2 regions of the Vagococcus hydrophili genome follow, and region 1 is predicted to be linked to the other one. Evidence: a T-box and tRNA genes for the amino acid it is inferred to sense, from the RefSeq annotation. Region 1 holds a T-box; the other holds one or more tRNA genes.
The links. A T-box is a leader RNA that pairs with one kind of tRNA and senses whether it is charged. The one in region 1 lies ahead of trpS (tryptophan--tRNA ligase), so its partner is inferred to be a tRNA-Trp.
Positions count from the first base shown of each region.

Region 2: it has a tRNA-Trp gene. The T-box ahead of trpS (tryptophan--tRNA ligase) is inferred to sense a tRNA for this amino acid. The anticodon was not compared.

Region 1 is NZ_CP049887.1:1,888,027-1,903,448, forward strand. It holds gene G7082_RS09370 (sugar phosphate isomerase/epimerase family protein) at 1-306, shown strand, start outside; gene G7082_RS09375 (RidA family protein) at 309-692, shown strand; gene G7082_RS09380 (MFS transporter) at 780-2,042, opposite strand; gene G7082_RS09385 (helix-turn-helix domain-containing protein) at 2,139-3,116, shown strand; gene G7082_RS09390 (DEAD/DEAH box helicase) at 3,240-4,718, shown strand; gene ndk (nucleoside-diphosphate kinase) at 4,895-5,293, shown strand; gene G7082_RS09400 (response regulator transcription factor) at 5,599-6,297, shown strand; gene G7082_RS09405 (sensor histidine kinase) at 6,290-7,621, shown strand; gene G7082_RS09410 (PepSY domain-containing protein) at 7,738-8,376, shown strand; gene G7082_RS09415 (M13 family metallopeptidase) at 8,476-10,389, opposite strand; gene trpS (tryptophan--tRNA ligase) at 10,464-11,474, opposite strand; T-box leader at 11,528-11,740, opposite strand; gene G7082_RS09425 (helix-turn-helix domain-containing protein) at 11,902-12,768, shown strand; gene G7082_RS09430 (FAD:protein FMN transferase) at 12,772-13,689, shown strand; gene G7082_RS09435 (NADPH-dependent FMN reductase) at 13,708-14,316, shown strand; gene G7082_RS09440 (NAD(P)H-dependent oxidoreductase) at 14,332-15,422, shown strand, end outside.
Region 2 is NZ_CP049887.1:2,286,274-2,301,695, forward strand. It holds gene G7082_RS11135 (CBS domain-containing protein) at 1-46, shown strand, start outside; gene lspA (signal peptidase II) at 55-510, shown strand; gene G7082_RS11145 (Fur family transcriptional regulator) at 600-1,031, shown strand; rRNA gene G7082_RS11150 (16S ribosomal RNA) at 1,484-3,044, shown strand; tRNA gene G7082_RS11155 (tRNA-Ala) at 3,130-3,202, shown strand; rRNA gene G7082_RS11160 (23S ribosomal RNA) at 3,394-6,302, shown strand; rRNA gene rrf (5S ribosomal RNA) at 6,377-6,492, shown strand; tRNA gene G7082_RS11170 (tRNA-Asn) at 6,506-6,579, shown strand; tRNA gene G7082_RS11175 (tRNA-Glu) at 6,591-6,662, shown strand; tRNA gene G7082_RS11180 (tRNA-Val) at 6,687-6,759, shown strand; tRNA gene G7082_RS11185 (tRNA-Asp) at 6,771-6,843, shown strand; tRNA gene G7082_RS11190 (tRNA-Phe) at 6,848-6,920, shown strand; tRNA gene G7082_RS11195 (tRNA-Tyr) at 6,927-7,007, shown strand; tRNA gene G7082_RS11200 (tRNA-Trp) at 7,029-7,099, shown strand; tRNA gene G7082_RS11205 (tRNA-His) at 7,111-7,183, shown strand; tRNA gene G7082_RS11210 (tRNA-Gln) at 7,197-7,267, shown strand; tRNA gene G7082_RS11215 (tRNA-Cys) at 7,273-7,343, shown strand; tRNA gene G7082_RS11220 (tRNA-Leu) at 7,363-7,446, shown strand; tRNA gene G7082_RS11225 (tRNA-Asn) at 7,488-7,561, shown strand; tRNA gene G7082_RS11230 (tRNA-Ser) at 7,590-7,679, shown strand; tRNA gene G7082_RS11235 (tRNA-Glu) at 7,697-7,768, shown strand; tRNA gene G7082_RS11240 (tRNA-Phe) at 7,794-7,866, shown strand; tRNA gene G7082_RS11245 (tRNA-Tyr) at 7,873-7,952, shown strand; tRNA gene G7082_RS11250 (tRNA-His) at 7,964-8,036, shown strand; tRNA gene G7082_RS11255 (tRNA-Gln) at 8,050-8,120, shown strand; gene G7082_RS11260 (PTS transporter subunit EIIC) at 8,272-9,828, shown strand; gene G7082_RS11265 (class-II fumarase/aspartase family protein) at 9,851-11,221, shown strand; gene G7082_RS11270 (carbohydrate deacetylase) at 11,221-12,009, shown strand; gene G7082_RS11275 (MurR/RpiR family transcriptional regulator) at 12,168-12,923, shown strand; gene G7082_RS11280 (teichoic acid D-Ala incorporation-associated protein DltX) at 13,153-13,302, shown strand; gene dltA (D-alanine--poly(phosphoribitol) ligase subunit DltA) at 13,319-14,830, shown strand; gene dltB (D-alanyl-lipoteichoic acid biosynthesis protein DltB) at 14,827-15,422, shown strand, end outside.

The sequences.
Region 1 (15,422 bases):
TACTGTTACAAAACCTTATTAACACAATCAAGTGTTGAGCGAATTAATATTGAAATGTGTCATCCTTATGTTTCAACATTTAAAAGACCACTTGGAACGGGTGGTGTTGAGTATCTTGGAGAAGGCGCCTTTAAAATAGAAGAACCTTATATTGATCCAACCTTGATTGCCCCATTAAATACCTATAAACCTAGCCCGGAAAATTTAGAATATATGTTAGAAGTTCAAAAAAGAGATGCAGACGCTAGTGTGACTTACGTGAAGTCACTTAGAGAAAAATACAAACATTTAGAAAGAGGAATTTAATCATGAAAAAACAAATTTCAACAAACAACGCACCACAAGCAATCGGACCTTACTCACAAGGAATTGCGACAGAAGGATTAGTTTTTATTTCAGGTCAATTGCCAATCAATGCTGCCACAGGAGTAATGCCAGAAGATGTAGCAGAACAGGCAAAAGAAAGCTTAAACAATCTTCAAGCGATTTTAAAAGAATCTGGTTTAACAATGAATGATATTGTTAAAACAACGATTTTCTTAGCTGATATGAATGATTTTGTAGTAGCTAATGAAGTTTACGGAAGTTTCTTCTCAGAACCGTTCCCAAGCAGAAGTACAGTGGAAATCTCACGCTTACCGAAAGACGCAAAAATTGAAATTGAAGCAATCGCAGTTAAAAAGGGTGAATAAAAAAATGTGATGAAATAGGCGTTTAATTCCCGTTTCGTCTCAATCAAAAAGGTAACCAGAATAGTTGGTTACCTTTTTTTGTTTGATTTAAAGAGTCTCAACTGCTGTTCTTTCTTTTCTTTTCGATACCAATGAAATAGAAAGAAAAATCAGGGCAATACCGCCATATAACCACCAACTTAGCGTATCATTAAAGACATTAGCAGTTCCTAAGAAAATAAGTTGTCCAATGGGTGCCCCTGCCATAACAAGAGTGCTAAAAACCCCACTTGTAATACCTAGTTTTTCTTGAGGGACTTCACTAATCATAAAGGCAGAAACACGTGGATTTAATTTACCAATCAAATATCCTAAAGTGAATAAAGAAATAAGAACTAGGATAAAAGATTTCACTAAAATCAAAAGAATTGGTATCAGAGTAATGTTTACAAGAATTAAACTAATAATAGAGGAACTACTCACATTTCTGAGAAAATCTTTTGTCCAAAGAGAGCCAATTAAAAGTCCCACTGAGATAAAAATTCCAATCAAGGCAATACTATTAGGTAAATTACCAATCCACAGATATTCTTTTGTTAAGAGAGAAATATTTAGTAATGATTCAGAAGTGCTTGTAAGTAAGTTAATTAAAACAGCAAAGCTAATAATCATCTTTAAAAAAGGATTCTTCATAAAAATTGTTGTGACTTCTTTAAAATCTTCAACAAATGAGTTTGATTGACCTACTGTGTTTTCAGTAATTTTTAACGAGTCATTACAAGGTTTTAGAAGTGAATAAGAAGTCATAATAACAAGGGCTGCAAGTAAGAAAGTCACTGCGTTAATCCCCGCAAAGAGTGAAAAATTATAATTAAGTTGGACAAGCAGAAAGGCACCGAGACCTTGGAAAATCAATTGAATCAAGGTAAACATGGCATTTTGAAATCCCATCACATCTCTTAAACTTTCCTCATCAACCAATTCTTTAATGAAAGATAATTGGAGTGTACTACTAAAGAAACCTAAGCAATCAGCTACCACATTAATAAGGAGTAAAACGCTAAAAAGTAGAAAAGAAGGCTTTAATAAGATTAAAAAAGCAAGAAAGCTAAAAAGTAAGAACTGAATTAATCGTGAATAGATATTCCATTTTAATTTTTCTTTGGTTTTATCCGCTCGGTGTCCAACGAGTGGTTGAAAGAGACTGGGAATAAAAATCGTGATTGACGCTAGGGAAACGGCTAATGTGTTAAAAGGAAGTGTGCTAGCGTAAACGATAAAAACAATGTTAAAAAGACTATTACCGACAGCATTAAGTAAGTTGGCATTTGTTAAAATTCGATATTCTTTATTATGTAGATACGTATTCATGTTCTTCACCTCGTTGATTTATTTGTTAAATTAAGTATAAGTGAGGTAAACTAGAGATATCAGATAATTCTACTATAGTGGAAAAAAGGTGAGAAGATGGATGAAGGAACGTTATTTAGAAAGCTAAGAAAAGATCGGGGACTTAGTTTAGAGCAAGTGTCAGACGAGTTAAACAGTGTGTCATTTATTAGTAAGTTCGAAAAAGGCAACTCAAATATTAGTCTCCACCGAATGGAACGCTTGCTGAATAATATCAATGTCTCGGTAGAGGAATTTTTTTATTTGAGGGAGTTGGAGAAAAATACAACTTTGAATGAAGATATTAAGATTTTGAGAGGGTATTTGACGAGCGAATTTTATTATTATGTTGCTAGACTACTGTCTGTTAATGATCAAGCAGTAAAAAAGAGTTTTGAAATTGGCATTATTGAGATGAAAAAAATAAAAGATGAGATGGACGCAAAAAAAAGCTGGCAAAAATTCATTGCGATATATTGTGATATTTGTATCTATACCTATAAAAATAATCTAGATGAGATTAAAGATAAAAATCCTAAAAAAATTATGGAAGAGATTAACATCATATCGAAACCTGTTATCACGTACTTGTATAAAGTGGAGGATTGGAGTGTTTTTGAGTTAGTCTTATTTAAGCTATTTCTCTTTACCTTTAAAGCAGAACAAATTCATCAATTATTACCATTAGCCATAGCAAGAACAGAAAAAGAAAGTCAGTTCCATGTCATGATGAAATTTAAATCTGAAATCATTTTCTCTGGTTTTTCTTATTTTGTTAATTATAGACTTCAAGAATGGGCGAAAGAAAGTCTGGATTTGGCGCGAAAGATGTTAAAAAATCAAATGGATTTAACAAGTAGTACCTGTCTATTATTTTATGAAGGCTGGTATCAATTGATTTTTGAAGACTTTGAGAAGGGGATAGAATCTTGTCATCAAGCTATTTCTATTTTTAGAATTTTAGAACAACCTAAAATGGAAGGTAGCTTTAAACTGATTTTAAGAAATATCTTAAAGAATAAAGAACAACCAGATGAATATTTTATGTTTGTTTAAACCTATTACTCATTTCTCGTGTGTTATTCACAAAAACATGTTACACTGTGGAAGCTAAAAAATAAATTTAGGCAAGTGAAGGACTCAAAATTTTTACTTGTTTAATTGAAGGATGTAGATTAAATGAGTACCAATTATTTTGTGAATTACCCTTTAGATGAATCAATCATCAAAGCCTTAGATGTTTTGAAATATACAAAACCAACCCAAGTTCAACAGGAAGTCATACCATTATTATTAAATAAAAAAGATGTGATTGTAAAATCTCAAACAGGTAGTGGGAAAACGGCTGCTTTTGGTATCCCTATTTGTGAGTTAGTGGAGTGGGAAGAAAGAGCACCGCAAGCCTTAGTCCTAACACCGACAAGAGAGCTAGCGACACAAATTAAAGAAGAAATCTTTAATATTGGTCGTTACAAACGAATCAAAGTAGAAGCGTTGTTTGGTAAAAGTTCTTACCAATCACAAGTTAAAAATTTAAACCAAAGAACACACGTAGTTGTTGCAACACCAGGTCGTTTGTTTGACCACATTGAAAGAGGCACAATTGATTTAACAAAAATCAAAACAGTGATTATTGATGAGGCAGATGAAATGTTTGCCATGGGATTCATCGAACAAGTTGAAAAAATACTAAGAGAATTACCAAATAAAAGAGCCACAGCAATGTTCTCAGCAACTATGCCAAAAGGTGTTGCTTCATTAGCTGAACGTTTCTTGAAAAAAGCACAAATGGTAGAAATCGAAACCACAGAACAATCTAAAAAACGTATTTTCCAACAATTTGTTCGTGTAGAAGAAGATACTAAATTATCAACAATGAAAGATATTCTAGTCGTTGAAAACCCAGAGAGTAGTATTATTTTCTGTAACACAAAAATCATGGTAGATAAGTTAACTTACGAGCTTCAAAAAGCTGGCGTTAAGATCGAGATGTTACATGGTGGTATGGAACAAAGTGACCGTAGTTCTGTGATTCAAGATTTTAAACGTGGTTACTTTAGACACTTAGTCGCAACAGATGTGGCAGCTCGTGGGATTGATGTGGCTGATATTGGCTTAGTTGTTAATTACGATTTACCTGAAAAAACAGAAACATATGTCCACAGAATAGGACGTACGGCTCGTTTTGAAAATAGCGGGAAAGCTTTATCTCTTGTTAATCACCGTGATAAGCCTCAATTTAATGAAATTTTAGAATCTCAAGATCGTTTGATTGAAGAAGCTTACCGTCCGTCAAAAGCGATTGTTGATAAGTATCGTATGGAATTTGATATGAAACAAACGCAAAAACCGAAACTTAAAAAAGAAAAAGGTCATGATTTTAAAGATGATATCATGAAAATCCACATAAATGCTGGTAAGAAAACAAAAATGCGCCCCGGAGATGTTGTGGGAGCACTATGTAATATAGAAGGCATGACTGGCGACGATATCGGTGTGATTAATTTAATGGATATCTCAACTTTTGTGGAAATTTTAAATGGTAAAGGTGAGATGGTATTAAAAACACTACAATCAATGCCGATTAAAGGACGCATTCGCCGTGTGAGTCGTTCGAATGAAAGTAACTATGAAAAAGACTTAAAAAGAAATAGATAAAATATTTAGGTTGTGACAGAAGTGTTTAGCTTCAAGAAATAAGAAGCTACTTCTGTGACACCGATTGTTTAATATTAAAGCAAAGGAATTAATAATTTAATTCCTTTTTTCTATTGATTTAACTAATGAAAACGCATACAATTAGAATGTTATTTAAATTTTAGGAGGATGTATGAATGGAAGAAACGTTAGTTATTATTAAGCCAGATGGTGTGAGACAAAAAGCAGTAGGAGAAATCATTGCTCGTTTTGAACGACGTGGTTTTGAGATTAAAGCCATGAAACAAACAGTTTTAGAAGAAGCTGTTGTAATGGAACATTATGCTCACTTAAAGGAAAAACCTTTCTTTAGAGAAGTGGTTTATTTCATGATATCTGGACCAGTTGTTTGTATGATTTTAGAAGCAGAGCATGGGATTGCTTCAGTTCGCCAAATGGTAGGGGCAACAAATCCACAAGAAGCATTACCTGGAACAATTAGAGCTGATTATGGTTTTATTTCAGGTTCAAATGTGATTCACGCTTCAGATTGTCCAGAAGCAGCTGAAATCGAGATTAAGCGTTTCTTTGGTTAATAGAATAATGTTTTGAGGCTGACTTTGATTTTTGTCAGTCTTTTTTATTTCTTGAAGCTGAACACTTCTGTTACAACTGAATAAACGGTAATAAAAAAGCTGCTCCTACGACAACTTCAAAAATTAAAATTAATTCAAAAACCACGAATTATTTTTAATTTCCTCCAGTTGCTTGGAGCAAAGCACTTTTTTATTCACCTCTTGTAACATGAAGAAATTTTCATTTTTTCTTTTTTTAAATAGATAGAAGATTCTACTCTAGTTTAGTAAACTAGAGAAAACAACTATCGATTGGAGTGAACGCTATGAGTAACTCATTAATTTTACTAGTAGAAGACGAAGAAAGTTTAGCTAGTTTCATTAAGACAGAATTAAAATTTGAAGGTTATGAGGTTTTATGGGCAAAAAATGGACAAGATGCTTTGGAACTATATGAAGAAAATATAGATAATATTCAAATGATTCTTTTAGATTGGATGTTACCTATTTATGATGGTATTACAGTGGCACGAAGAATTAGAAAAAATAGTGATGTGCCAATCATTATGATGACCGCAAGAAATCAAACCACAGATATTGTAGTGGGATTAGATACTGGCTTAGATGATTACTTAACGAAACCTTTTGAAATTGAAGAGTTATTTGCTCGTATGCGGGTAATTGAGCGTCGATTGAAAAAACAAGAGGAGAATATCCAAAGTTTAACTTATCATGGTATTGTGATCGATATTGCCAAGCATTTGGTTCACTTAGACAATGAAAGCGTGGAGTTAACACCAAAAGAGTTTGGTATATTATTTGAACTCATTAAAACACCAGAAGTGGTGAAGACGAGAGATGACTTGTTAAATGAAATCTGGGGGTATGATTATGACGGGCAAACCAATGTCGTCGATGTTTATATCAGAACCCTTAGAAATAAATTAGGGGCTGATTCGTTTGGGCGCATGATTCAAACGGTTCGTGGGGTTGGTTATGTATTGCGAGTTGATCAAGATGAATAGGAAGACAGCTCAGTATCAATTAACCAAACGTTTTATGGGGATTTTTCTTGGCATATTAGTGATTATGAATATTTTCTTTGTTCTTGCGGCGACAACTTTCGTTTATGATTTCTTAGAGAATAAGTCAAAAGGGGTTGTTAGTAGTCTTAAAAAAGAGCAAGGACGTCAAACAGATTGGACTTATCGTATCGATAATTTTGTTTCAAAGAAAAATGATGATGTTTTAATTATCGAAACCAATGATGGAGAGACTATTTATTCAGAAAAAAGCTATAAAATATTTGATGAATTGTACCACGGTAAGTCTTTGCCATTTTTAAAACACATTATTTTTAGTGAAGAGGGCGTTTATTTTGTTGAGCAGGGAGAGTATGATAGCTTCAAGTTTCAATTAGCTATTAGTGGTGAAACGGCAATGGAACTTGCTTTTGGTATGTTTGGTATTAGTGTGATTTTAAATATTGTCGCCATAATTTTAGGAAGCATCTTGATTTACTTTAGTGTTCGAAGATGGAGTCTAAAATTGAGTAAAATGTCCAGTGAAATTAGTCAGATTGATATTTCAGGAAAGGCTGAACTAAGTGTCCCAGAAGATCCTATTGAAATCACAGAAGTAGCGGAATCTTTTAATCATTTACTAAGAGAGCAACGTGAAGCAATCGCAAGAGAAAAGCAGTTCATAACAAATGCTTCTCACGATTTAAGAACGCCATTGGCAGCAATTAGAGGGCATGTTCAACTGATTCAACGAAGAGGGAAAGAACATCCAGAAGTTATTCCAGAATCGATTGCCTTTATTGATAAAGAATCTAAGCGACTAGAAAAATTAAGTAATCAGTTACTTGTTTTAGAAAAAGAAGACATAACAAGTCAGAAAGAAGTTTTTAATTTATCGGAGATTCTACTCTATGAAATTGAGAAGATTAAATTATTATATCCTCAAGAATTTACCTTTGATTTTGGAAAACAAATAGAATTTGAAAGTTATCCTGGTGACTTGCAGCAAGTTTTTCAAAATTTAATTGAAAATGCGGCTAAATATTCTTCGGATGATTCAATGATTGAAATTATCTTAAAAGAAGAAGAGAGTCGACTGATTTTTAGTGTGAAGGATCAAGGAATTGGCATTTCTGATGTAAATAAGCAACATATTTTTGAGCGCTTTTACCGTGTTGATAGCTCCCGAACGAGTAAAGTGGAGGGGTCTGGTATTGGTCTCTCGATTGTGAAAAAGATAAGTGATAAGTACAAAGGTAAGTTAACGATCACAGATAATAAACCAAAGGGAACTGTTTTTGAGTTATGTTTACCAAAGATGAAATAAAAATGAAGAAAACTTCATCTAGCATTTATCCAAAATTGATTTATTAAACTCTTTTAGTTGGTAATATTAAGACATCAAAGAGATAAATAAATAAAACATGAATGGAGAAATTAAAAATGAAGAAAATAATAATGACAGGTTTAGCAGTGGTACTTTTAGGAGCAATGGCAGGATGTAGTTCTCAAACGGAGATTAAAAAACCAGTAACTGAAACGAAAGAAGTTTCTAAAACAACGGGATCTTCAAGTAAAGATACTAAGACAAGTGGTAGTAAAGATACAAAAACATCTACGGATACTAAATCTTTAAATGAAGTCAAAATCATCACGTTGAATGAAGCCAGTGAAATATATACAAAAGCTCATCCAAAGACGGATATCATATCTATGGAGCTGGAATATGAAAAGGGCGACTTCTTCTACAAAGTTAAAGGTGTAGATGACACGAATAAGTATAAAATGTTAATCAATGCCTCATCAAAAGAAATCAAAAAAGACAAAGAGAAAAAATTAGAGTCTGATGATAAAGTGAACCGTGCAGAGGCGAAACTTGGTTTGAAAGATATCCAAACAGTGGATAAAGTAACTGAGATTGCTGAAAAAGAAGCAGGTGCCGGTAAAGCAAAAGAATGGCAATTGAAAAAAGAATTAGGTGTCACTTTCTGGGAAGTAGAAGTCAAAGACGGCCATAAAGAAACAAAAGTTAAACTTGATGCTAAATCAGGTAAAGTGTTAGAAAAGAAACAAGAAGATTAATATAAAAAAAGAGTTCTTACTAAACCAAAAAAACTTTAGTAAGAACTTTTTTTTATTTTCTCCAGTTGCTTGGAGCAAACCACTTCTATGACAACCTAATTACCAAATACTAATTCTTTTCTCTGGCTCTAGGTACATCTCGTCTTGTTTTTCGATGTTGTATAGTTTGTGGTATTCTTCGAAGTTTCTGACTTGCATGTTGGCACGGAGTTTGTTTGGTCCGTGAACGTCCACAGCAAGTAGTAAGTCAGTGTATTGTTCTTGCGCTTTATTACGCCAAACGCGTGCCCAGTTTTCAAATAATTCCTTACCGTTATAATCGTCTTCTAATTGAGCAGCTTCAAGAGCACAACTCAAGCCACCAGCATCCGCAATATTTTCAGAAACTGTTAATGTACCGTTAACTTGCCCATTGCCAAACGGAATGCCGTCAAATTGAGCAATCATCTCATTCGTTAATTTTTCAAAGTGAGCCAAATCTTTTTCAGTCCACCAGTCATTCATATTCCCAAATTCATCAAATTTAGCCCCATTATTATCAAAAGCATGAGAGATTTCATGAGCGATCACGGCACCAATACCACCATAATTTTGACTTCTAGTTTGTTTAAAGTCATAGAATGGTGCTTGGAGAATAGCCGCTGGGAAAACAATCACATTTTTTTGTGGGTGATAGTAAGCATTGACCATATCAGCACTCATTTCCCATTCGCTACGATCAACTTTTGTGTTGTAGCGTTTAAAAAGATCTTTAGCTAACAAACGATTGAAGTCCATAATATTTTCAATTAAAGAGCCACCATCAGCTTTTGATTTTGTTTTAAGATTGGCATAAATAGCTGGTATTTTTTCGGGGAATCCCACATGAATACCTAGCGTATTTAATTTCAAAATGGCTTTATCTTTCGTCACTTTTTCTAGCCACGTATTGTTAGTTAGGCGATTTTGATAAATTTGAATCATCTCATGAATCATGTCTTCCACATCTTGTTTGGCTTTTTGACCAAAGTAGTTTTCAGCGTAATATTGACCAATGACTTGATCAAAGTAGCCAGTTGCAGTATAGAAGTGTAGTTTTTCACTGGAAATCATCTCTTCGGCACCTGATAAAGCTAGTTGATAACGAGAGGCAACGGTTCTGAATTCTTCTGTTAAGAAATCACCAAGGCGTCTTGTTTGTTGAACGAGTAACCAAGCTTTAAGATTTTCAAATGTCTCAGCAGTGATTAATTGTTGGAAGTTTTCAAAATACTCTGGTTCAGTGACAATGACTTCTTTTGGTGTTTCTTCCAGTAAACCAGAAATTAAAGTATCTAATCGAATGTCTGAATGATAGTTTTTAACGTCTTCCAAACGTCTTGGATTGTACTCTTTTGTATAATCAGCACTTTCCTCAGAACTTCGAATAAAAGGCACTAAACTTTCGTCAAAAGCCATAGCATTTGAAACGATGTTACTTGCTTCCCTTTCTGATTTACCAGTTAGAACTAAAAGTTCAGTCATCATACTTTCAAAGGTATTAAGCAAGTCTTTTTTATTTGGATGATCTTCTGCGTAATAAGTTGTATCAGGTAAAAACAAAGGTGCAGGTGATAGTGAAACAGCATAAGTGTCTGCTTGTTTCATATCAGGTGCCACGTAAATCCCAAAAGGTAAGGGGTAGCTTGATAAGACCCAGTCAGTTAAATCTTTTGGTAAATCACTTAAAGAGTTAAAAGATTCAATGTATTCGAGTCGTTTTTTAAGTGGTATCACACCTAATTTTTCTCGTTCATCTGTGTCAGCAACTAAACGATAAAAATCAACAAAGGATTGAAGTTCTTTAGTGTCTAAAGAAATCTCGCCAATCTTCATTTTTTTAACATCTGACATCAGTAGTTTTTCAATCTCATCATTTAAAAAGGTGAAACTATTAATGACTGGTTTATCACTGGGGATTTTAGCGGTTTCTAACCACTCGTTGTTAACATACTCGTAAAAGTCTTTTTTTGCTAAATTACTATTTTTATCCATTTACTCACTCCTTTAACTATAGTTAATATTATAGACCAATTAGAAATTAATTAAAAATAAAACTCGTTATTTGTTTAATAATAATTAATTCCCATAGCTTTTTTGACTTCATCTAAGGTAGTAGCAGCACGAGCTTCTGCCTTTATACTGCCTGCTTTTAAAATACTAAGTAGATAATCTTCTTCTTTTGCTAATTGAATTCGTCTTTCACGTATAGGACGCAATGTCTCTTGAATAATCTCATTAAGATAGAGTTTAATTTTCACATCTCCAAGTCCACCTTTTTCGTAGTGTTCTTTAAGTTCAGCAATTTTTTTATGATCATCTCCAAAAATCTCTAAATATTCAAAGACCATATTACCTTCAACTTGTCCTGGATCATTCACATGAATATGATTCGGATCAGTGTACATGCTCATGATTTTTTGTTTAATTGTATCTGGCTCATCAGAAAGGTAAATTCCATTATTTAAAGATTTACTCATTTTACCTAAGCCATCTATTCCTTTTAAGCGTTCTTGGTTTTTCTTTGGTAAGACAATTTCAGGTTCAACCAAACAATCTGTCTTGTAAATCCGATTAAAACTTCTAACAATTTCTTTGGTCTGCTCAAGCATAGGTAGTTGATCGCCACCAACCGGAACATGAGTTGCTTTAAAAGCAGTGATATCAGCAGCTTGACTGACAGGATAGGTTAAAAATCCTGCTGGTAAACTGGTTTCAAAATTCTTTTCTTTCATTTCTGATTTCACAGTAGGATTTCGGTAAAGTCTTGAAACAGTAACAAGATTTAAATAGTACATCATCAGTTCTGAAAGTTCGGGTATCTTTGATTGGATAAAGATGGTTGATTTGCTTGGATTAATTCCCACTGCTAAATAATCAAGTAAGACTTCTTTTAAATTATCTTGAATTTTTTTCGGATTATCCGCATTATCTGTTAAAGCTTGTTGATCAGCAATCATAATAAATTGTTCTGTATTTTCTAAGTCTTGAATCGCCACGCGGCTTTTAAGTGAACCAACGTAATGTCCTAAATGTAATTTGCCAGTTGGACGATCTCCAGTTAAATAAGTATGTGTCATTTTTTATTCCTCCTTAAAATAAAAAAACTCACCCTCCAATCGATATAAACCGATTGGAGGGTGAGTGAAATCACGGTGCCACCTCTAAATTAACTTAAGTAGTTAAAACTACGCTTGGTAACGCTAGCTTAGCGGATAGACCTACTTAGTCATTCAATCTATCAGTTCAAAAGCCCATTCCTATATCTTTTTTTACTAATTTACACCAACCATTAGCTCTCTTTGAAAAAATAAATATAGTACTTTTCTTTATTAATCACTTCTTTGTATGAAATTAAATACAGTATAGGCTTATTTAAAGTGAAAATCAAATAAAAATAATATATAATTTTTTATATATTATGATTGACTAAAAATATATAAGGCGTTAGAATGAACTTAGTTAAATATGTGATAAAAAGCACAAAAATATAGAAAGGAGATTCAAATGAACGTTGATTGTTTTATTGAAGCAAGAAAATCAAAAGGATTATCTCAAAGTGAATTAGCCGAAAATATTTGTACACAAACAACTTTGAGCCGTTTTGAGAACAATGGTCAAGTTCCTAATTTAAAAACACTGATTAAATTATGTACCAGATTGGATTTTCCGATTGGTGATTTATTTCCTAAAGTCGGTTTAAAAAATACAGAAGTCGTTAAAAAAATGGATAAGATAGAGTTTTATTTTATTACTAGTGAATATGAAGAAGCTCAAAATTTACTGGAGTCATTAAAGATCACTTCAGAAGATGAAAATTCAGATATTACTTTAAGGTACTTGTATTTAAAAGGTTTTCTAATGTTTTTTAGAAAAGAAGAACTAACAGATATTTTATTTACTTTTGATCAAATTTTATTGAATGAAACAACTACTGAAAAGAAAATGTATCAATTATTAGCTTATACAGGTATTGGCATGACTTATGCTAGAGAAAATGATTTTGAAAAATCTGAGTTTTATTTTAGTAAAGTGATTGGTCAAATCTATGATTGTCCTACAAATAGTATCGAGGATATGTGGCGTGTTTTAAATATGGTCTTTCATGCAGGTGTTTATTATGCAGAAACTAATGAAATTGAAATAAGCAATGCGTTACTGGAGTATGCTATTACAATATGCTCAGAAAATCACGTAACTTATTATTTAGCAAGAGCTGCTTTCCAATTAGCTTTAAATAGTGTGGTTGAAAAGAAGGACATCCCTGAAACCTTAGAACTGCTGTATGATGCAAGAGCTTATGCAAAAGTAAACGGCAATCAGGTGTTGTTAAAAAAGATTAAAGCTTTAGAAATAGAGCTTAAGGAGGTCTAGCGAATGAATATTGCTAATGAGCAAGTCCGTTTAATGGGAACCGTGATTGACTTACAAATTAGTCATACAAATGCCCAAGAGATCCTTAAAGAAACCATCCTTGATTTAAAAATGTATGAGAAACGCTTTAGCGCCAACGATCCCACATCCGAGTTGATGGCTGTTAATACCCAAGCAGGCATCAAGAGAGTAAAAGTAAATAGAGAATTGTTTGAGCTAATAAAATTAGGGAAAGAACATAGTCTTGCTGAGGGAAGTCTTCTTAATATTGCCATAGGGCCACTGGTTCAAAAGTGGCGTATCGGTTTTAGTGATGCCACTGTTCCTAATGACGAAACAATAAAAGAATTACTCCAAACCGTTAATCCGAAAAAAATCCTTCTTAATGAAACAGAACATAGTGTTTACCTAGAAAAAGGCATGTTAATTGATTTAGGTGCTCTAGCTAAAGGCTTTATTGGGGACCTTGTTCTAGGTAAATTAAAACAACAAGGTGTAAGGTCCGCTCTCATTAATTTAGGTGGCAATATTTTAACTTTGGGAACACCACCTAATAAAGAATGTTGGAAAATTGGGATTCGAACACCTGGCGAATCTAGAGAGTCTTATGACTATATTTTGAAGGTTAAAGACAAATCAATTGTCACATCAGGTATTTATGAGCGTGTTTTAAAAACTAAAAACAAGACCTATCACCACATTCTTAGCCCGATAACAGGTTATCCAATGGAGACTGAAACTCTAAGTTTAACGATTGTTTCAGATAAGTCAGTAGATGGGGAAATTTGGACAACTCGTTTGTTTGGTCAAACGCCTGCTGAAATAATGAATGAAATCAATCAACATCCCGAAATTGAAGGTATTTTGATTACCAAAATTAAAACATACTTGAGTCGTTATATAAAAAATTATATAAACTAATGAAAAGAGGACATAATGATGAAAAAAATGATTGGCTTAGTTGGAACAAATTCTGACAACTCAACAAACAGACAGTTATTACAATTTATGAAAGAACACTTTAAAGGAGTTGCTGAGATTGAAATTGTCGAAATTAAAGAGATTCCTTTATTCAATAAACCAGCAGATAAACAAGTACCAGAAATTGTGACAGAGATCGCTAAAAAAATCGAAGCATCAGAAGGAGTAATTATTAGTACACCAGAATATGATCATACCATTCCAGCTTCTTTAATGAATGCTTTAAACTGGTTATCGTATCACATTTACCCATTTTTAGATAAACCGGTCATGATTACAGGCGCATCATACGGCACACTAGGCTCATCGCGCGCCCAGCAACATTTACGTCAAATGTTAGATTCTCCAGAACTCAAAGCGCGTATCATGCCAAGTTCTGAATTTTTACTTAGTCACTCTCTACAAGCATTTGATGAAAGTGGTAAGTTAAAAGATCAAGTCCAAATTGAAAAATTAAACGGCTTATTTAAAGATTTTGTTATCTTTGTAGATATTATGAAACAACTAGGAAACGCTCATGAAGCAAATAAAGAAGAAGCAGAAAATTTTTCTTGGGAAACCATCTAATAGGAGGAAATGAAAATGAAATTAGTCGGAATTGTAGGTTCTAATGCAGACCTTTCTTATAACAGAATGTTACTTAATTACATGTCAAAAGCGTTCAAAAATTTAGTGGAGATTGAAGTCTTAGAGATCAAAGATATCCCTTTGTTCAACCAAAGTGATGATCAAACTAATAGTGCACCTATTCAATATTTAAACAAAAAAATATTAGAAGCAGATGGCGTGATTATTGCTACACCTGAGCATAACAGAAGTATTCCAGCAGCACTAAAAAGTGTTTTAGAATGGCTATCATTTAAAATCCATCCATTAGAAGATAAACCTGTGATGATTGTGGGAGCTTCTTATTACGATCAAGGGTCGTCTCGCGCTCAACTTGATTTACGCCAAATTTTAGATGCTCCTGGTGTGAATGCCATGGTGTTACCAGGGAATGAATTTTTACTTGGTAAGGTTAAACAAGCCTTTGATGAAGCGGGGAATCTTAAAGACCCAAAAACAAAATCATTTTTAGAAGGGACATTGAAAAAATTCATCCAATTTGTTTCTCTAGTGACAAAACTAGAAGAAAAAGAAGCCGCAGTTTTACCTAAAGAAGATTTGAATGCGACTGGAAAAGTTGAGACGACTATTGAAGGTGTTAATATGGCAGCCGAAGATTGGGTAGAGGTTGCTGCTGAAAAAGTTGGTGCAGCTGAGGGTAGTGATTATGTCAAATTAAATCGTGGGTTATTAACCGTGGATCAATTGAATTATTTCCTTTCATCTATGCCAATGGAAATTACTTATGCAGATGATAACAATCAATTCTTATATTATAATCATGTGTTACCAGCCGAAGAGATGTTAGCCTCAAGACAACCAGGTCAAGTGGGAAATCCATTAGCAAATTGTCACCCAGAAGCGTCTCTTAAAGGGGTTGAGTGGGTAATTCAACAGTTACGATCAGGGGCAACGGATTGTGTCCGTGTCAACGTTCCAACTCATGGACCAGATAAATATGTGGTTCATAATTACCAAGCGATTCATGATGAAGAAGGAATTTATAAAGGAATCAATGAATATATCTTAGATTTTAAACCGATTGTAGAATGGTATTTAAAACAAAC
Region 2 (15,422 bases), 400 kb from region 1:
CAAATTAATTGGGATTATTAGTCCTAAAGATTTATTTGGAGAGTGAGAAAAAATATGATTTATTATAGTTTAATAGTTTTAGCATCGGTAATAATTGATCAATTGATTAAATATTGGGTGGTATCAAACATTGAAATACATGAAACGATTTTTAGTAATCCAATCTTATCCCTAACTCATATAAGAAATAGTGGGGCAGCGTGGAGTATTTTAGAAGGGAAAATGTGGTTCTTTACTGTCGTCACAGTTATCGCTTTGATAATATTACCTTACTTACTTTATAAATATCATAATGAAAGTAAATGGATGACGATTGGTTTAAGTTTAATTATTGGTGGCACGTTAGGGAATTTCATCGATCGTATCCGATTAGGCGAGGTTGTTGATATGTTTCAAGTAGAGTTTTTTAATTTTCCAATCTTCAATTTTGCGGATGTTTCATTAGTAATAGGTGTTATGTGTATTTTTGTATATATCTTATTTTTTGAAGAGAAATCTAAAGGAATGTAAATAAAATATACTTATATAACGTAGATTCTTGATATATTGTTAAAATGGTAGTAGAATGAAAATATAAAAAATTCACAAGGATGATGAATATGTCAAATCATATTGTTGAAGATGCAATAAATAAGATGAAAGAATCTAATATACGTATCACACCACAAAGATATGCAATCTTAGAGTATTTAGTTGAGAGTAAAAGTCATCCAACAGCGGATGAAATTTATAAACATCTTGAGCATCGTTTCCCAAATATGAGTGTAGCAACGGTATATAACAATTTAAGATTATTTACAGACATAGGTTTTGTTATTGAAATGGCTTATGGAGACTCTTCTAGTCGATTTGATTTTACATCTACAAAGCATTACCATGCTATTTGCGATAATTGTGGTAAAGTAGTTGATGTCTATTACCCTGGCTTGGAAGATGTGGAGTCGGCAACTGAGCAATTAACAGGATTTAAAGTAAGGGAACATCGCTTAGAGATGTATGGGTTATGTCCTGATTGTCAAAAAGAATCGTAGTAAAAAGCAGGTGATTTTCACCTGTTTTTTATTTTTTTTAGTTTTTTTGAAAAAAAATTAAAAATAAGCTTGATTTTTATTTAAACAATTGATATATTAATACATGTCGTTACGACGGGTGTTAATTTTAAATAACAAAAAAATATTTAAACAAAACACTTGAACAACGAAATGATATGTGTTATTATCATTAAGTCGAAAAGATAACTGACATATTAAATAACAACTTCTGGGAAAACTTTTTTAAAAAGAGTTGACATTCAAAAGAAGTTGTGATAAGATATAAAAGTTGTTACGGCAACGAAATGGATCTTTGAAAACTAAACAAAGTAAGACAAACCAAATGTGATAGGGCGTTTCTATTTTATAGAAACAAACCATATTTAGTGAAATAACATTCGCTAGCAAGTTTTAAAATTAATGAGCTAAACATCGCAAGATGTTAATCAACTTTTATTGAGAGTTTGATCCTGGCTCAGGACGAACGCTGGCGGCGTGCCTAATACATGCAAGTCGAACGCTTTGATTTTCACCGGAGCTTGCTCCACCGAAAATCAGAGAGTGGCGGACGGGTGAGTAACACGTGGGCAACCTGCCCAACAGAGGGGGATAACACTTGGAAACAGGTGCTAATACCGCATAATTTGTTTTCCCGCATGGGAGAATAATAAAAGACGCTTTCGGGTGTCACTGTTGGATGGGCCCGCGCTGCATTAGTTAGTTGGTGGGGTAATGGCCTACCAAGACCGTGATGCATAGCCGACCTGAGAGGGTGATCGGCCACACTGGGACTGAGACACGGCCCAGACTCCTACGGGAGGCAGCAGTAGGGAATCTTCGGCAATGGACGAAAGTCTGACCGAGCAACGCCGCGTGAGTGAAGAAGGTTTTCGGATCGTAAAACTCTGTTGTTAGAGAAGAACAAGTGGGAGAGTAACTGCTCCCACCTTGACGGTATCTAACCAGAAAGCCACGGCTAACTACGTGCCAGCAGCCGCGGTAATACGTAGGTGGCAAGCGTTGTCCGGATTTATTGGGCGTAAAGCGAGCGCAGGCGGTCTTTTAAGTCTGATGTGAAAGCCCTCGGCTCAACCGAGGAAGGTCATTGGAAACTGGAGGACTTGAGTGCAGAAGAGGAGAGTGGAATTCCATGTGTAGCGGTGAAATGCGTAGATATATGGAGGAACACCAGTGGCGAAGGCGACTCTCTGGTCTGTAACTGACGCTGAGGCTCGAAAGCGTGGGGAGCAAACAGGATTAGATACCCTGGTAGTCCACGCCGTAAACGATGAGTGCTAAGTGTTGGAGGGTTTCCGCCCTTCAGTGCTGCAGTTAACGCATTAAGCACTCCGCCTGGGGAGTACGACCGCAAGGTTGAAACTCAAAGGAATTGACGGGGGCCCGCACAAGCGGTGGAGCATGTGGTTTAATTCGAAGCAACGCGAAGAACCTTACCAGGTCTTGACATCCTTTGACCACTCTAGAGATAGAGCTTTCCCTTCGGGGACAAAGTGACAGGTGGTGCATGGTTGTCGTCAGCTCGTGTCGTGAGATGTTGGGTTAAGTCCCGCAACGAGCGCAACCCTTATTGTTAGTTGCCATCATTTAGTTGGGCACTCTAGCAAGACTGCCGGTGACAAACCGGAGGAAGGTGGGGATGACGTCAAATCATCATGCCCCTTATGACCTGGGCTACACACGTGCTACAATGGACGGTACAATGAGTTGCGAGACCGCGAGGTTTAGCTAATCTCTTAAAGCCGTTCTCAGTTCGGATTGTAGGCTGCAACTCGCCTACATGAAGCCGGAATCGCTAGTAATCGTGGATCAGCATGCCACGGTGAATACGTTCCCGGGCCTTGTACACACCGCCCGTCACACCACGAGAGTTTGTAACACCCAAAGTCGGTGAGGTAACCTTTTAGGAGCCAGCCGCCTAAGGTGGGATAGATGATTGGGGTGAAGTCGTAACAAGGTAGCCGTATCGGAAGGTGCGGCTGGATCACCTCCTTTCTAAGGAATATTACGGAAATCACATGGTTGTACTTACTTTGTTTAGTTTTGAGAGATCTATTTTTAAAAATAAATCCTTAAACAAGGGGCCTTAGCTCAGCTGGGAGAGCGCCTGCCTTGCACGCAGGAGGTCAGCGGTTCGATCCCGCTAGGCTCCATTAGTATTGTTATAATACTAAAACATATTGTTCATTGAAAACTGGATAGTTGAAGTTAGACATCAACATTTTTTTTTAACACACCGAGTTGATCAGTTTTATTATTAAAATTGTGATACATAAAATACTATTTAAATTAGCTATCGCTAGTTGATTTAAATAAACAAAGTCTAACCATTAGGTTAGAAAAAGGTTAAGTGAATAAGGGCGCACGGTGGATGCCTTGGCACTAGAAGCCGATGAAGGACGGGACTAACTCCGATATGCTTTGGGGAGCTGTAAGTAAGCTATGATCCAGAGATTTCCGAATGGGGGAACCCAGCATCTTTTATAGGATGTTACTTTCAAGTGAATACATAGCTTGTTAGAGGTAGACGCAGAGAACTGAAACATCTAAGTACCTGCAGGAAGAGAAAGAAAAATCGATTTCCTTAGTAGCGGCGAGCGAAACGGAAACAGCCCAAACCAACAAGCTTGCTTGTTGGGGTTGTAGGACTCAGCTGTGGTAGCTGTTGTGGATAGTCGAATCGACCTGGAAAGGTCAGCCGGAGCGGGTAAAAGCCCCGTAGACGAAATTGACAACACACCTATGAGTATCCTGAGTACGGCGGAACACGAGAAATTCCGTCGGAATCCGGGAGGACCATCTCCCAAGGCTAAATACTCTCTAGTGACCGATAGTGTACCAGTACCGTGAGGGAAAGGTGAAAAGCACCCCGGAAGGGGAGTGAAATAGAACCTGAAACCGTGTGCCTACAAAAAGTCAGAGCCCGTTAATGGGTGATGGCGTGCCTTTTGCAGAATGAACCGGCGAGTTACGATTGCATGCGAGGTTAAGCTGAAGAAGCGGAGCCGTAGCGAAAGCGAGTCTGAATAGGGCGAGTGAGTATGTAGTCGTAGACCCGAAACCAAGTGACCTACCCATGTCCAGGTTGAAGGTGCGGTAAAACGCACTGGAGGACCGAACCCACGTACGTTGAAAAGTGCGGGGATGAGGTGTGGGTAGCGGAGAAATTCCAAACGAACTTGGAGATAGCTGGTTCTCTCCGAAATAGCTTTAGGGCTAGCCTCGGAATTAGAATGATGGAGGTAGAGCACTGTTTGGACTAGGGGCCCGTCTCGGGTTACCGAATTCAGATAAACTCCGAATGCCATTCATTTATGTCCGGGAGTCAGACAGTGAGTGATAAGATCCATTGTCGAAAGGGAAACAGCCCAGACCACCAGCTAAGGTCCCCAAATATATGTTAAGTGGAAAAGGATGTGAGGGTGCACAAACAACTAGGATGTTGGCTCAGAAGCAGCCACCATTTAAAGAGTGCGTAATAGCTCACTAGTCGAGTGCCCTTGCGCCGAAAATGTACCGGGGCTAAACATATTACCGAAGCTGTGGATAGAACTTAGGTTCTATGGTAGGAGAGCGTTCTAAGGGCGTTGAAGCTAGATCGTAAGGACTGGTGGAGCGCTTAGAAGTGAGAATGCCGGTATGAGTAGCGAAAGACAGGTGAGAATCCTGTCCACCGAATGACTAAGGTTTCCTGGGGAAGGCTCGTCCTCCCAGGGTTAGTCGGGACCTAAGCTGAGGCCGATAGGCGTAGGCGATGGATAACAGGTTGAGATTCCTGTACCCGTTTGTTTTGTTTGAACAATGGAGGGACGCAGTAGGTTACAAGATCGCACTGTTGGATATGTGCGTTCAAGCAACAAGTCTTGGTAAGAGTCAAATGCTTTTACCTTTAAGGACAAGTTGTGATGAGGAGGGAAATTAAGTACCGAAGTCTTAATATCACACTGCCAAGAAAAGCTTCTAGTTAGAAACAAACGGCCCGTACCGCAAACCGACACAGGTAGTCGAGGAGAGAATCCTAAGGTGAGCGAGAGAACTCTCGTTAAGGAACTCGGCAAAATGACCCCGTAACTTAGGGAGAAGGGGTGCTGAACGCAAGTTCAGCCGCAGTGAATAGGCCCAAGCGACTGTTTATCAAAAACACAGGTCTCTGCAAAATCGAAAGATGACGTATAGGGGCTGACGCCTGCCCGGTGCTGGAAGGTTAAGAGGATGGGTTAGCTAGTAGCGAAGCTCAGAATTGAAGCCCCAGTAAACGGCGGCCGTAACTATAACGGTCCTAAGGTAGCGAAATTCCTTGTCGGGTAAGTTCCGACCCGCACGAAAGGCGTAACGATTTGGGCACTGTCTCAACGAGAGACTCGGTGAAATTTTAGTACCTGTGAAGATGCAGGTTACCCGCGACAGGACGGAAAGACCCCATGGAGCTTTACTGTAGTTTGATATTGAATGTTTGTAACACATGTACAGGATAGGTAGGAGCCGTAGAGCTCGGGACGCTAGTCTCGAGGGAGGCATTGGTGGGATACTACCCTTGTGTTATGACCATTCTAACCCGCGCCACTTATCGTGGCGGGAGACAGTGTCAGATGGACAGTTTGACTGGGGCGGTCGCCTCCTAAAAAGTAACGGAGGCGCCCAAAGGTTCCCTCAGAATGGTTGGAAATCATTCGTAGAGTGCAAAGGCATAAGGGAGCTTGACTGCGAGAGCTACAACTCGAGCAGGGACGAAAGTCGGGCTTAGTGATCCGGTGGTTCCGCATGGAAGGGCCATCGCTCAACGGATAAAAGCTACCCTGGGGATAACAGGCTTATCTCCCCCAAGAGTTCACATCGACGGGAGGTTTGGCACCTCGATGTCGGCTCGTCGCATCCTGGGGCTGTAGTCGGTCCCAAGGGTTGGGCTGTTCGCCCATTAAAGCGGCACGCGAGCTGGGTTCAGAACGTCGTGAGACAGTTCGGTCCCTATCCGTCGCGGGCGTTGGAAATTTGAGAGGAGCTGTCCTTAGTACGAGAGGACCGGGATGGACACACCTCTGGTGTACCAGTTGTTCTGCCAAGGGCATTGCTGGGTAGCTATGTGTGGAAGGGATAAACGCTGAAAGCATCTAAGCGTGAAGCCCCCTCAAGATGAAATTTCCCATTTCTTTAAGAAAGTAAGATCCCTGAAAGATGATCAGGTAGATAGGCTAGGAGTGGAAGTGCAGTGATGTACGGAGCGGACTAGTACTAATCGATCGAGGACTTAACCAAAGAAAAACGGTGAAGTAAAAAAGATGTCTAACTAAAACATTCAGTTTTGAGTGAACAATCACTCTAATAATAAGTGTGGCGATGATGGCAAGAAGGATACACCTGTTCCCATGCCGAACACAGAAGTTAAGTTTCTTAGCGCCGAGGGTAGTGAGGGGTTTCCCCTTGTGAGAGTAGGACGTTGCCATGCTTATTATAAATTATCCGGCATAGCTCAGTTGGTAGTAGCGCATGACTGTTAATCATGATGTCGTAGGTTCGAGTCCTACTGCCGGAGTTGTTTCAAAAGGCCCGTTGGTCAAGCGGTTAAGACACCGCCCTTTCACGGCGGTATCACGGGTTCGATTCCCGTACGGGTCATGTAACATAATATATTCCATATATGGAGGTTTAGCTCAGCTGGGAGAGCACCTGCCTTACAAGCAGGGGGTCAGCGGTTCGATCCCGTTAACCTCCATTATCTAAACTGGTTCCGTGGTGTAGGGGTTAACATGCCTGCCTGTCACGCAGGAGATCGCGGGTTCAAATCCCGTCGGGACCGTTTAGGCGCAGTAGCTCAGTTGGTAGAGCAACGGATTGAAGCTCCGTGTGTCGGCAGTTCGATTCTGTCTTGCGCCATTATATGGAGGGGTAGCGAAGTGGCTAAACGCGGCGGACTGTAAATCCGCTCCTTCGGGTTCGGCAGTTCGAATCTGCCCCCCTCCATTATTAATATTATCAAACTATAGGGGTATAGTTTAGCGGTAGAACTACGGTCTCCAAAACCGTCAGCGTGGGTTCGATTCCTACTACCCCTGTTTTTACTATGGCGATTGTGGTGAAGTGGTTAACACATCGGATTGTGGTTCCGACATGCGTGGGTTCGATTCCCATCAGTCGCCTATTTAATAATATTGGGCTATAGCCAAGCGGTAAGGCAACGGACTTTGACTCCGTCATCGTTGGTTCGAATCCAGCTAGCCCAGTTTTTGGCGGTATAGCCAAGTGGTAAGGCAGAGGTCTGCAACACCTTTATCATCGGTTCAAATCCGGTTACCGCCTTTTATAGATATATCCTTATGCCGGCGTGGCGGAATTGGCAGACGCGCTGGACTCAAAATCCTGTGCCCGCAAGGGCGTGCCGGTTCGACCCCGGCCGCCGGTATTGCATTTATTGCATATAAGGATAGTCTAATAATTAAATAATCCGGCATAGCTCAGTTGGTAGTAGCGCATGACTGTTAATCATGATGTCGTAGGTTCGAGTCCTACTGCCGGAGTTTTACTTTAAATAAGTTTTTTGAACCTGGAGAGTTGTCCGAGTTGGCCGAAGGAGCATGATTGGAAATCATGTAGACGGTAATAACTGTCTCAAGGGTTCGAATCCCTTACTTTCCGTAATTTTATAATTCTTAGGCCCGTTGGTCAAGCGGTTAAGACACCGCCCTTTCACGGCGGTATCACGGGTTCGATTCCCGTACGGGTCATTACTAAACTATTAATTATAGTTTGGGCGCAGTAGCTCAGTTGGTAGAGCAACGGATTGAAGCTCCGTGTGTCGGCAGTTCGATTCTGTCTTGCGCCATTATATGGAGGGGTAGCGAAGTGGCTAAACGCGGCGGACTGTAAATCCGCTCCTTTGGGTTCGGCAGTTCGAATCTGCCCCCTCCATTTTTATCATGGCGATTGTGGTGAAGTGGTTAACACATCGGATTGTGGTTCCGACATGCGTGGGTTCGATTCCCATCAGTCGCCTATTTAATAATATTGGGCTATAGCCAAGCGGTAAGGCAACGGACTTTGACTCCGTCATCGTTGGTTCGAATCCAGCTAGCCCAGTTAAGACTTGATGATTCAAGTCTTTTTTTTTGTCCAAAAATGATCTAAGTCATTTTTGCTTATCTAGATAGTATTAAGTAATGTTAAGAAGCTTTTTATAAAAAAATTTAAGTGTTAGTATATATTTATCATTTGAAAAGGAGAAGAAAAGATGATTAAAAAAGGGGATTTTGGTGAGTCACTACAAAAGTTTGGACGAACGTTACTTCTTCCAATTGGGGTTTTAGCACCGGTCGGGATGATTTTAGGAATCAGTGGAGCATTTGTTCAACCTTATATGATTGAAAAGTTTGCATTTTTAGGAAATGAAAATGTTAATGCTATTCTTATTAGTATTAGAACGATTGCAAGCGTTATCTTTGATAATATTCCACTACTATTCGCTATGGGTGTGGCTTATGGAATGAGTAAAAAGGATAAAGGAATTTCTGTTTTTGCTGCTGTGACTGGTTATTTAACTTTAATCATTACTATGAATGTTTGGTTGACTTTAACTGGTAAGATGGCTGATCCAGAAATTATGACACAAGTTGGACAAATAAATGTTTTGGGTATTCAAACAATGAATATCAGTGCAGCAGGGGGGATTGTTACAGGGTTAGTTGCTGCTTGGGCAACAGATAAGTTCTATAATTTAGAACTTCCAACTGCATTTGCATTCTTTTCAGGTAAGAAGTCAGTACCAATTATTACAATTGGCGTCATGATTTTAATTGGGGCGTTATTACCATTTGTTTGGGAAGTTTTTGTGCTAGTTTTAACGAAATTTTCAGTGGTTATTTTAAGCACAGTTGGTCCATTCTTTACGGCAGCTGGTGAACGATTATTTATTCCTTTTGGTTTACACCATGTATGGAACGCGCTCTTTAGATTTACTGAAGCAGGCGGGTCTTATGTAATTGATGGGGAAACCTTTGTTGGAGTTGTCCCAGCGATGAATGAAGTGTTATTCAATCAAGGGCCAAATAGTGAGTATTGGTCAATGATGCCTGATTTAACAAGATTCATGGCACAACAACAAATGCTTGTGACACTGTTTCTTTTCCCTGCGATTGCTTTAGCCATGTATAAAGCGTGTCGTGTAGAAAATAGAATAGAAGTTAAGTCGATGCTGATTACGTTGGTTTTAACAGCGATGTTAGGAAACGTTACTGAGCCGTTAGAATTTACTTTTGTGTTCATTGCCCCTCTCTTGTATTTAGCTTATGCAGTTATTGTTGGGATTGGAGCTGTGCTACTTTCTTTAGCAGGAGTGGCAGTTGGATACATTAGGGGAACGGTTTTTGACTTTGCGATTTTCGGATTATTATATGAAAAGACTAACTGGATATTCTTAGTAATTATTGGACTTGGTTTAGCAGTTGTTACTTATTTTATTTTTTACTGGGCAATTATTAAATTTGATATTAAAACACCTGGTCGTGAAGAATCACAAAATATGGATAATACATTAATTAAAGAAAAACGTTACACAGAAGTTGCTGAGATCGTGGTTGAAGCGCTAGGTGGTAAGGAAAATATTGAAAACGTTGAAAACTGTATTACCCGTCTAAGAATTGATTTGAAGGATATTAATGTTGTCAATAAAGAGTTGCTTGAAAAATCAGGTTGTACTGGTTTCTTCTTCCCGGCAGCAAAACATATTCATGTTGTTTATGGCCCTCAAGTTGAATTCGTTAGAAATGCTGTAGATGAAGCATTAGCATAGTAAAAAATGAGGAGGAAAAAAAGTGAGAGCACTATATGATTCAAAAAGTAAAACAATGGATGATCGAGGGATAAAAGAGTTATTCTCGAATGAAGCAAAATATAAAACGTGGCTAATGTTTGAAGCTGCCTTAGCAGAAGCACAAGCGGAGTGTGGTTTTATTCCTAAACAAGCCGCTCTTGATATTAAAGAAGCCGCTAAAATTGAAAATATTGATTTTGAGGAAATGAATAGAATCTATTTAAAAATTGGACATGGGTTTGTGCCTTTTCTAAAAGTTTTAGTTAAAGCTTGTCCAAAAGAGAGCGGGAAATATATTCATTACGGGATTACCACTCAAAATATTCAGCAAAGTTCTCAATTATATATGGTGAAAACCGTTCATGATAAATACATGAAACTTCTGGGTGAGATTTTAGAGAACTTAAGTAAACTAGCTGAGGATAATAAAGATACTGTCATGACAGGTCGGACTCATGGTCGTCATGCCACTCCGATTACATATGGCTATAAAGTTTCTGTTTGGATAAGTGACTTCATTGAATGTGTGGAGAGAATGAGAGAGGCAGAAAAACGTGTCTTTAAAATTATGATGGGTGGAGCGGTAGGAACATTTAGCTCCATGCCAGAAGTTGGGATTGATGTTCAAAAGCGCGTAGCTGAGTTAACAGGTATGTATCCAATGGAAGTTCCTTCAAGAAATATTAGTACTCATAAATTAGAGTACATGATGAATTTATCATTAATGGCAAATATTTGTCATAAAATTGGAGAAGAAGTTTATAGTACTACTTTAGAAGAAATTGCTGAAGTGTCGGAAGGATTTAGCAAAGGGACAGTTGGAAGTAGTACCATGCCTCATAAAATTAACCCTAAACTAGCTAAAGGCATTGTAGCCAATTCTCAAAAATTGTATTCATTACCTGGTGTTGGTATGTACTCAGCCGTTAGACCATATGAAGGTGACAGTAGTTCATACATGTTATTTGATGGCATTTTAGAAGAAGCCCTAGAACTCACAACTGAAGTTTTGCTTAGAACAGAGGAATTAACTAGAACAATGGTCCCTCATCCTGAGCGAATGCTTCACAATGTGTTGAGAAATAAAGGCTTAGATAATACAGAATACGTTATGATGAAAATGGCTGATAAACTTGGGAAAGATGAAGCTCATTCACTTCTATATGACATTGCGATTAAAACAGCAGCTGATGGTGAAGACTTCTACACAAATCTCATGAAAAATAGCTTAATTTCTTCAGAATTTACAGCAGAAGAAGTGAAAGCACTAATCGATCCTAGAAACTATGTGGGACTTTCCAGTGAACTAGCGTCCAAAGAAGCAATACGAGCTCATGAAACAGCTAAATTTATTCAAGAGAATTATAAGTAATGGCAAAGTTGGTCATAAACGCAGATGATTTTGGTTATTCTAAGGCAATTAACCACGGTATTATTGATTCTTTTCAGAATGGTGTTTTAACTTCAACGACTCTAATGGCAAACATGCCAGGATTTGACCATGCCGTAGAATTAAGCCGTAGTAATCCCAATTTAGGAGTGGGAGTTCATTTGTCAATGACATGTGGCAAACCAATACTTACTAATGTTACTGATTTAGTGGAAGAAACTGGGAAGTTTAAATGTTTAGATAAAATCAAGGCGGAATTATTTGAAACTAATTTAGAGCAGCTTTATGATGAATGGGATGCACAAATCAAACACATTCAACAGGCAGGGATCAACATTAGTCATCTTGATTCCCATCATTATACTCACTCGATGGGAGATCATTATAGGGTAGTAGAGGCTTTATCCCTTAAATATCATTTACCAATTAGAAATAGTCATGATGTGAGAACTAAATTTATTAATCCTAATTTAAGTCCTGCCGAGGAGTTATGGCCCCTATTTAACTATCCAGAAATGAAAAGAATGGATAAAAGGTTTTTAGAAGTAAAACAACAACTTTTTAAGATAATCGTGAAAGATTGCCAAAAATACTCTGAGAAAAATAAAGTAGAAGCTGTTTGTCATCCTGGGTTTTTGGATGAGGAAGTTTGGTTTGGCTCAAGTTTTAATTTAGCTAGAATGAGAGAAGTTTCAATTTTATGTGACTTAGATCTTAGTAAATTATTTTCCGAGTATGAATTTGAACTATGTAATTACCATGATTTTTAATCAAATTTAATTTAAGAACATAAAGGCTAATATTTTTAGATAAAACTAACAAAAAGTTAGTGAATATTTAGAGATATCAGTCTTTTTTGCCGTTCTTTGTATCAGACATAAGTAGGAGTTTATGATATAATTCCAAATAGTAGGGGGTAGGGAGTGGAATGGACTTTCTTAAGAATTACGATGAGTTAACTGTTAGTGAGAAAAAGGTACTTCGCTATGTTATAGACAATACTAAAGCCGTTCCTTATATGAATATCAATCAACTTGCAGATGTCAATTTCGTGTCGAAGACCGTGATTATTAATTTATGTCAAAAGTTGGGCTTTAGTGGTTTTAAAGAGTTGAAATTTACCATTAATAATTCAATAAGAGAAGAGCTGGTATCAGAAGAACTAAATGAAGATAAAGTAATCAAGAAACTCGAAAAAAGCATTGAAAAGACGTTATCCTTAGTTATAGATGAGACGATTGATGGCTCGGTTGATTCAATCCTACAAGCAAAAAATATTTTTATCATGGCAAGGGGAACCAGTAAACCTGTTGGGTATTATTTAGAGCATTTATTATTTTCCATGGGTCTTCACTGCTTTTTTATTGATGATTATAATTTATCAGAGTCTTTTACACGACTGGTCACAGAGGATGATGTAGTGATTTTGTTTTCACTATCTGGTCAAACGAAAAAAATTCTTGAAACAGCAAGGGTTCTTAATGTAAAAGGAGCGAAAATGATTAGTATTACATCATTTCAATCGAATAAATTAAGTGATTATTCAGATTATAGTTTATACTGTCATACCGATAACTTTGATACGAAAAAGGATGATTCTATTTCTCGAATTGGTTTCTTTCTTCTAGTTGATTTATTGATTGAAAGTATTAAACAGAAATTATCAAATAATCACATCATTTAGAACTTTCAAAACTTAAGATAATAGTGTAGAATTATATCTTGTGTTTTGATTTCTCGTTGTTTATAATAATTTTGTATTAATATTACTGTGATGTTACAAATGTTTCTATTATGACGATTTCTAGGTCTTAGGTCGTAGAAAAAATTACAACATATGCTTGATACCAAAAATAATATTCTACGATATAATTTGTTTATGATAAAGACGAGAGGATGAAGTTGAAATGGAAATGAAAAAAGTAATTAAAAATGAAGAATCAAGATATTGGTTATCTTTTGTGGGAAAAACAGTGCTTTATGCAACTATATTGTTAGGTTTAATCTATTTATATCACTATAGTTCAGTAGGCGGAGGTTCCTTTATTTACAACCAATTCTAGAAGGAGTATTTGATCGATGAAAAATATAATCTTAGAAACAGTCAAAAAATGGTCTGATGAAAAAGCGGACACTATTTTTTTCGACGAAGGGACACTAAGCCCTACGTATGCAGATTTAGAAAAAAAATCTGATTCACTTGCGTTTTACTTAGAAAACAATCATCAAAACAAAGATAATATTTTAGTTTATGGTGGACAAAATAGCCAAATGGTTACCAGCTTCTTAGCTTGTACCAAATCGGGTCATGGTTACATTCCAGTAGATGCTCACACGCCAGTCGATCGTGTTGAAATGATTTTAGAAGAATCACAAGCAACATGTGTCATTTCTTTAAGCGAATGGCCGTTGAATGTCTCTGATAAAGTGATTACCTTAGAAAAATATGAAGCATTGACGACTGCAGGAGATAAAGCTTCCTTAAAGCATATGGTTGTAGGTGAAGATGTCTACTATACAATCTTTACTTCTGGTACCACTGGGAAACCTAAAGGCGTCCAAATTACTTATGATAATTTAGAAAGTTTTTGTGAGTGGATGTTGTCAGATTTTAGTTTAAAGACAGAGCAACGCTTTTTATGCCAGGCACCATTTTCTTTCGACTTATCAGTAATGGATTTATATCCTTCATTACTAACTGCAGGAACGTTAGTACCGATGGAAAAAAATATGGTAGAGAGTTTCCCATTACTGTTTAGCAGTATTCCTAAAATGAACTTAAACGTGTGGGTATCAACGCCTTCGCTTGTTGAAATTTGTTTACTAAATCCAGATTTCACTGGAGAAAAATTACCTAGTTTGGAAAATTTCCAATTTTGTGGTGAAGAGTTACCACATGGTGTGGCTCAAAAATTATTGGAACGTTTTCCAGAAGCGATAATTTTTAATACGTATGGTCCAACAGAAGCAACTGTTGCGATTACAAGTGTTCAAATTACACAAGACATTTTAGATAGTAACGAAAGATTACCTTTAGGAAGAGCTAAGTCAGATACACGATTAATTATTTTAAATGATGAAGGTCAGGCTCAACCAGAAGGCGAAATTGGTGAAATCATCATCGAAGGACCTGGAGTTTCAACGGGTTACTTCAATAATATTGAAAAAACAGAAGAAGCTTTCTTTTCTTACGAAGGTAAGCCTGCTTATAAAACGGGCGATGCTGGTTTACTTCAAGATGGTCTGCTCTATTATAAAGGTCGCTTAGATTTCCAAATTAAATGGCATGGCTACCGAATTGAATTAGGGGATATTGATCATCACTTAATGGAAAATTCGCGTTTAAGAAATGCGTGTGTGGTTCCAAAATACAATAAAAACCACAAAGTTCAACAATTGATTGCGTATGTTGTATTAGAGACTGAAAGTGAACTCGAAGAAAAAGAGTTAACGAAAGTTTTGAAAGCTGAACTAGAATCTAGTGTTATGGACTATATGATTCCACAACGTTTCATTTATGTGGATCAATTACCATTAACACCAAATGGTAAGGTTGATCGTAAGTGGTTGATTAATGAGGTAAACAAATGATAGATAAATTAGCACAGTTTATTACTTATTTAACACCTTATGAAAAACCATTTTATTTTGTACTAATTGCCGTTTTATTTATTCCCTCAATTATTTATTCATTGAGAGGTAAGAGGCTGCATTGGTACCAAACGCTTTTAACAGTATTCTTTTTATGGATTAGTTTTGCAGGACCTAACATAAAGCAAGGTTATGCCCTAATTGGTTATGTTGTTTGGCAATGTCTTTTAACTGGTGTTTACTTTAGATATCGTCAGAAAGCTAACAGTACTTTCTGGTTTTATATTGCGGTATTTTTAAGTATTATACCGATGATTATTTTAAAAGTAGGACCGCTGACAGATAGTAAATCATTCTTACTCTTTTACTTTTTAGGTTATTCTTACTTAACGTTTAAATCTGTTCAAGTGATTATGGAAATTAGAGATGGCATTATTAAAGATTACAAACTTAAGCACTATATTCAATTCTTACTCTTCTTTCCAACAATTTCTTCAGGACCGATTGACCGTTACCGAAGATTTTTAAAAGATTTAAATAATCCACCATCAAAAGAAAAATATACTGAGCTACTAGGTAAAGGAATTCATTT